Regions from separate parts of the Variovorax sp. P4_D9 genome, predicted to be linked through region 1. Evidence: riboswitches for the same ligand, from Rfam matches in the RefSeq annotation. Region 1 holds a riboswitch; each other region holds the start of a gene.
The links. Region 1 has a riboswitch for glycine ahead of AC1DY5_RS15180 (D-amino acid dehydrogenase). Riboswitches for the same ligand answer to the same signal wherever they lie in the genome.
Positions count from the first base shown of each region.

Region 1 (2,257 bases):
GGCGGGCCGCACTTCGGCGCCCCGGGCGCCGAGCTGCAGATCGTGCGCCATGCGCTCGGCGACGTCCCGCTGGTCGGCTTCTTCGCCGCCGGCGAGATCGCCCGCAATCACCTCTACGGCTATACGGGCGTGCTGACCGTCTTCGCCAGCGCCGACTGAGGACCGCGGCGCAACCCGGTAAAGGCGAAGTCGAGCTCCGGCGCCAGCCCGCTGACGATCCGCGCGATCGACTTGCCGGAACCGCAGGCGTGGGTCCAGCCCAGCGTGCCATGGCCGGTGTTCAGGAACATGTTGGGCAGCCGGGTGGCCCCGATCAGCGGCACGTTGCTCGGCGTCGCCGGCCGCAGCCCGGTCCAGAACTGGGCCGCAGAGGCGTCGCCGGCGCCCGGGAACAGTTCCTCCACGCGCCGCACGATCGCCTCGCAGCGCACCCGGTTCAGGTCGCGGTCGTAGCCGTTGAGCTCGGCGGTGCCGGCGATGCGCAGGCGGTCGCCCGCGGCCGAGGTGTAGCGCGAGAACACCAGCTTGAACTCATCGTCGGTCAACGAGACTTGGTGCGCCTTGGCGGCGTCCTTGACCGGCATCGTCACCGAATAGCCCTTGGCCGGATAGATCGGCAGCCGGATGCCCAGCGGGGCGGCAAGGAGCGGGCTCAGCGAGCCCATAGCGAGCACGTAGGCGTCGCCGCGAATCCGCTGGAAGCGGCCTTCGTCGTCGGTCGCCTCGACGTGGTCGATTCGGCCGCCGGCTTCGCGCAGCGCGGTCACGGTATGGCTCATGAGGAAGCGCACGCCGGCCACCTCGGCCAGCCGGGCCAGCTCGCGCGCGAAGCGGTTGGCATCGCCTGATTCATCCTCGGCCGTGTAGGTCGCGCCGGCCAGCTTCGGCCGGATGTGCGAGAGCGCGGGCTCGAGCCGCACCGCCTCGTCGGCCGAGATCACCTGCCGGTCGCAGCCCAGCGCGCGCATCTGTTCGGCCGGCGCCAGCGCGGCGTCGAACTCCTTCTGCGTCGTATAGAAGTGCAGGATGCCCTGCGTGCGCTGGTCGTAGTCGATCCCTGTGTCGCGGCGCAGCTGCTGCAGCGTGTCGCGGCTGTAGCTGCCCAGGCGCACGATCTGCTCGATGTTGTGGCGGGTGCGGACCGGCGTGCACTCGCGCAGGAACTGCAGGCCCCAGAGCCACTGGCGCATGTCGGCGCGGATGCGGAACAGCAGGGGCGCATCTTCCTTGCCGAGCCATTGCAGCACCTTGAGCGGCGCCCCCGGGTTGGCCCAGGGCTCGGCATGGCTGACCGAGATCTGGCCGCCGTTGGCAAAGCTGGTTTCCGCCGCCGGCGTGGCCTGGCGGTCGATCACGGTCACTTCGTGGCCGAGTTGCTGGAGGTAGTAAGCCGAAGTCACGCCGAGCAGGCCGGCGCCAAGAACGATCACGCGCATATCGAGAACCCTTGAAGGTTGCAGCGCTCGAACGCGGCGGAGACGGAATGCTGTCGACAACGAAAGCAACCGGACCGTGCGTCCAAGTTGCCGCTCCCCCTGTCCTCGGTACCTGAGAGATTCACCCGCTGCGCCCGCAGCGGGTTTGCTCCTTCGGTGCATCACGCGCGGCGTAATGGCTCTCCAGACGGCTCTGACTGTGAACTGCAGTACGAGCCCATCGCGTGGGCCGACCTGAGCGTTTATGGGAGTTTGCGCCTTCGGTGGGGCCCGTGGGCCCGCTCTCCTGCAGTGGGCGGATTGTAGCGCTCAGGGGCGCCTGAAGGCGAAGTCGAGCTCGGGCCGGAGGCCGCTGACGATGCGGGCGATCGACTTGCCCGCGCCGCAGGCATGGACCCAGCTTCGGGTGCCGGGTGCGGTGTTCAGGAACAGGTTGGGGAGCCGGGTCTTGCCGATTATCGGCAGCCGGGTGGTGCTGGCTGCGTGCATGGCGGTATCGAAGCTGGCCCGGGTGGCGTCGGCGACGCCGGGCAGCAGCATCTCGGTGCGGCGCACGATCGCCCGGAAGCGGTCCGAGTCGGGCTCGGCCTCTTCGTCGAGCCCGGCCCGCACGACGGCCTGGATCCGCAGCTGGTCGCCGGCCGGCGTCTCGATCCGCGAGATGCGCAGCTTGCCCTGGCGGTCGCACAAGGGCATGCGCGGCGTCAGCGAAGGGTTCAGGATCGGCATCGTGACGATGTATTCGCGCATGAAGCGCAGCGGCATGTCGATGCCCAGGTCTTCGGCGTGCGGCACGCTCGATGCGCCCAGCGCCAGCACGT
Region 1 covers NZ_JBFUIU010000117.1:1,271-3,527, forward strand. The annotation lists gene AC1DY5_RS15175 (FIST signal transduction protein) at 1-159, shown strand, start outside; gene AC1DY5_RS15180 (D-amino acid dehydrogenase) at 120-1,436, opposite strand; glycine riboswitch at 1,526-1,633, opposite strand; glycine riboswitch at 1,634-1,735, opposite strand; gene AC1DY5_RS15185 (FAD-dependent oxidoreductase) at 1,746-2,257, opposite strand, start outside.

Region 2 (2,257 bases), on a different contig from region 1:
GCAGGACGACAACGTGTCGGTCGGCAGCCTGTTCGTGGCCGGGCTGCTGCCGGGCCTGCTGATCGCGGTGGAGATGTGCGCGGTCAACTTCCACGTCTCGAAGCAGCGCAACTACAAGGGCGACGGCGGCATGCCGCCGTGGCGCGAAGTGCTGCTGACCACCTGGAAGGCGATCCCCGCGATCCTGCTGCCGGTGGTGATCCTCGGCGGCATGCGGGCCGGCTGGTTCACGCCCACCGAGGCCTCGGTGGTGGCGGTGTTCTATGCGCTGGTGTGCGGCGAGTTCGTCTATCGCACGCTCGAATGGAAGGCGCTGCCCGACATCCTCTCGCGCTCCGCGCTGCTCTCGGCCTCGGTGCTGATCATCATCGGCCTGTCGGCCTCCTTCGCCTGGATCCTGACGATCGAGAACGTGCCCCAGACGCTGGCCGAGTGGCTGGTCGGCATGAACCTGTCGCCATGGATGTTCTTGATCATCGTCAACACCTTCCTGCTGCTGTTCGGCATCTTCATCGAGCCGCTGCCGGGGGTCATGGTGCTGGCGCCGATCCTGGCCCCCGTGGCGGTCAAGCTGGGCATCGAACCGATCCACTTCGCGATGATCGTGATCTACAACCTCACGCTCGGCATGATCACGCCGCCGGTCGGCGGGCTGCTGTTCGTCACCTGCAACGTGTCGCGGGTGCCGATGTCGCAGCTGGTGCGCGAGTTGGTGCCTTTCCTGTGGGCGCACGGCGCGGTGCTGCTGGTGCTCACCTTTCTGCCGGCGCTGAGCACCTGGCCGCCCCATTTGTGGGGATTCAAGTAGCGTTTCGCCTGCCGGGCGGTTGCGGATTCCCTTACACTCCACCGGTCAGGAGAGCGTCCCGCCGCGGTGGGGCCGCCGAAGGCGCAGGTCCCCCGAACCAAGGGCCCGAACGCTCAGGCAAAAGGACTGACAAGACGCCCCAAACCAGGGCGTTTCCTTGCTGGAGAGAGGCGGGACGTCATCAGGACGGCCGCCCACCGAAGGAGCAAACCCCGATCGTGGGGCGAATCTCTCAGGTAAAGCGGACAGCAGGGGTGGCCCATGGCTTCTCGTCATGGAACAAGCACTGCCCCTTTGGAGAACCGCCCTTGGCTGCCGCATCCGACGATCTGCTGAAGACCCCGCTCCACGGCCTGCACCTGGAGCTCGGCGCCCGCATGGTGCCCTTTGCCGGCTATGCCATGCCGGTGCAATACCCCACCGGCCTGATGGCCGAGCACAAGCACACGCGCGAAGCCGCGGGCCTGTTCGACATCTCCCACATGGGCCAGCTGCGCCTGGTCGGGCCCAATGCCGCCGCGGCCTTCGAAAGCCTGATGCCGGTCGACGTCATCGGGCTGGCGCCCGGCAAGCAGCGCTACGGGCTGCTGCTGAACGACGAGGGCGGCATCCTCGACGACCTGATGTTCTTCAACGAGGGCCACGATTCACTGTTCGTGATCGTCAACGGCGCCTGCAAGCAGGCCGACATCGCGCACATCCAGGCCCGGATCGGCCAGCGCTGCCAGGTGCTGCCGATGCCCGACCATGCGCTGCTCGCGCTCCAGGGCCCGCAGGCCGCGACCGCGCTGGCACGGCTGTCGCCCGGCGTCGAGCGCTTCGTCTTCATGACCGGCGGCACGGTGCAGATCGGCGGCATTCCGGCCTTCGTCACGCGCAGCGGCTACACCGGCGAAGACGGCTTCGAGATCTCGGTCGCCGCCACCGATGCCGAGGCGCTGGCCCGCCTGCTGCTGGCCCAGTCCGAGGTCAAGCCGATCGGCCTGGGGGCGCGCAATTCGCTGCGGCTCGAGGCCGGGCTGTGCCTGTACGGCAACGACATCGACGAGAGCACCACGCCGGTCGAGGCCGCGCTGAGCTGGGCGATCCAGAAGGTCCGGCGCAGCGGCGGCGCGCGCGAAGGCGGTTTCCCCGGCGCGGCCCGGGTGCTGGCGCAGCTCACCGCGGCCAGCGGAACGGCCGGCCATCTCGACCACCAGACCCTGAAGCGCAAGCGTGTCGGCCTGGTGGCTCTGGAGCGCGTGCCGGTGCGCGACGGCACCGTGCTCGAGTCCTTCGAGGGGCTGCCGATCGGCCAGGTCACCAGCGGCCTGCTCGGCCCGAGCGTCGACCGGCCGGTCGCGATGGGCTACGTCGCGCTCGCCTACGCCGAGCCCGGCACGCGGATCCAGGCCATGGTGCGCGGCAAGCCGGTGCCGATGGAAGTCAGCACGATGCCCTTCGTGCTGG
Region 2 covers NZ_JBFUIU010000137.1:8,831-11,087, reverse strand. The annotation lists partial or broken gene AC1DY5_RS16805 (TRAP transporter large permease) at 1-808, shown strand, start outside; glycine riboswitch at 845-943, shown strand; glycine riboswitch at 959-1,067, shown strand; gene gcvT (glycine cleavage system aminomethyltransferase GcvT) at 1,117-2,257, shown strand, end outside.
Region 2: another riboswitch for glycine. It lies ahead of gcvT (glycine cleavage system aminomethyltransferase GcvT); the one in region 1 lies ahead of AC1DY5_RS15180 (D-amino acid dehydrogenase).

Region 3 (2,257 bases), on a different contig from region 1:
TCTTGAACGGGCCCGTGCCCATCATCTCGCGCCTGGGATCGTGCGTCTGTGCCCACTTCTGGCTCAGGATCGCCGAGCCGACCACGAACGGGCTGCCGAGGTTGAGCAGGAATCCAGCGTCCGGCTGCTTGAGTTTGAAGCGGACGCGCCGGTCGTCGAGCCTGATGACCGAGTCGAGCGACTTGAACCGGTCCTTGGCATAGGGCAGGCCGCGCTCGTTCAGGCGCTGGAAGGAGAACACCACGTCGTCGACAGACACTAGTGTGCCATCGGAGAACTTCACGCCGTCGCGCAGCGTGAATTCATAGCTTGTCTGCGCCGCATCGACCGACCATTTGCTGGCCAGCACCGGCGCGATCTTGCCGGACACGTCGGCTCGCACCAGGCCTTCGTACACCAACTGCCACATGTACCAAGTGCGAATCTGCGAGGACTGCGTGGGATCGAAAGTCTGCGGCACGACGTCCTCGGCGACGACCAGGCTCCCGCTCCTCGCGCCGGTGTCCTGCGCGGCACCGTACGACGCGGCCAGCATGCCCAAGGCGAAGATGCCGGCTATTCGGAAAGATCGAATACTCATCTGGATTCCTTCGGGCGAAACATCCGCGAAGTGCGGCTCGAATCTGCGACATGCAGAAGCTGCACGATAGGGCACCGCATCCAAAACAAAAACTAGCCGAACCTACATTCATCATTCAGTTGCGCTTACGACTCGCGGCCTTGCCGCGTGCTAACTTCAGGGCTTCCAGGAGTAGCTCGGACAGTACCTGTGMCGAGCTGCCGAAGGCGCATCACCCCGAGAACGCTCAGGCCCAAAGACTGGAAACCATGATCAACTGGAGAGTGCCGCGGACATCGGGTCTTCGTCCGCCGAAGGTGCAAGCTGCCCCCGAGGGTGGCGAATCTCTCAGGCAAAAGGACAGTGGGGCGGGCTGCCATCCAGGCGGTCCGTCCTGTCGCAGCCGCCCACCGCAATGGGGTCGCGACTGCATCAACCAACTAGAGAGTCACCATGCCCCGATTCGCCGCCAACCTCAGCATGCTCTTCACGGAGTTGCCTTTCATGGACCGCTTCACCGCCGCGCGCACGGCCGGCTTCGAAGCCGTTGAATACCTTTTCCCCTATGCCTATCCCAAGGACGAACTCGCAAGAGCGCTGCGGGAGAACGGCTTGAAGCAGGTGGTGCACAACCTGCCCGCCGGCGACTGGGAAGCCGGTGATCGCGGCATCGCTTGCCAACCCGAGCGCGTGGGCGAATTCCGCGAGGGCGTTGTCCAGTGCATCGAGTACGCGACCGCGCTCGGCTGTCCGCAAGTCAACTGCCTGGCCGGCAAGGTACCTGCCGGCGTGGAGCGCGAACACGCGCACACCACCTTCGTCGGCAACCTCCGTCACGCTGCCGAAGCGTTGAAGCGTGCCGGCATCCGGCTCTTGATCGAGCCGATCAACCCGTTCGACATTCCCGGCTTCTTCCTGACCCGTACGGACCAGGCCTTGGCCATCCTCGACGAGGTGGGTTCAGACAACCTTTTTGTGCAATACGACATTTACCATGCGCAGCGGGTGGAAGGCGAGTTGGGCGCGACGCTGCGCAGCCACCTGGACCGCATAGGCCACATCCAGTTGGCCGACAACCCCGGCCGCAACGAGCCCGGCACGGGCGAGATCAACTACCACTGGCTGCTCGGGCATATCGACGCGCTGGGCTACACCGGCACTATCGGCTGCGAATACAAGCCGCGCACCAGCACAGCCCAAAGTTTCGGCTGGATGAAATAGAGCCAAGGAAACCAATTGAACAAACCACCACTCAAGCTCGGCTTCATCGGCCTCGGCATCATGGGCACACCGATGGCGGGGCATCTTCTCAAAGCGGGCCACCTGCTGTTCGTCAACACGCGTGGCCGAGTGCCCCAGGAACTGGCCGATGCCGGCGCCACGATCTGCACCACCGCGGGCGGCGTGGCCGAGCGGGCCGACATCATCTTCATCATGGTGCCGGACACGCCCGACGTCGAAAAGGTCCTGTTTGGCGAGTACGGCGTCGCTTCGGACCTGACCAAGGGCAAGACCGTTGTCGACATGAGTTCGATCGATCCGATCGCCACCCGCGGGTTCGCCAAGCGGATACAAGCCCTGGGCTGCGACTATCTCGATGCGCCGGTGTCTGGCGGCGAAGTGGGCGCCAAAGCCGCCAGCCTGACCATCATGGTCGGCGGCGAGCCGCAAGCTTTCGAACACATCAAGCCCTTGTTC
Region 3 covers NZ_JBFUIU010000048.1:21,222-23,478, forward strand. The annotation lists gene AC1DY5_RS08050 (ABC transporter substrate-binding protein) at 1-580, opposite strand, end outside; glycine riboswitch at 744-825, shown strand; glycine riboswitch at 827-933, shown strand; gene hyi (hydroxypyruvate isomerase) at 1,013-1,780, shown strand; gene AC1DY5_RS08060 (2-hydroxy-3-oxopropionate reductase) at 1,796-2,257, shown strand, end outside.
Region 3: another riboswitch for glycine. It lies ahead of hyi (hydroxypyruvate isomerase); the one in region 1 lies ahead of AC1DY5_RS15180 (D-amino acid dehydrogenase).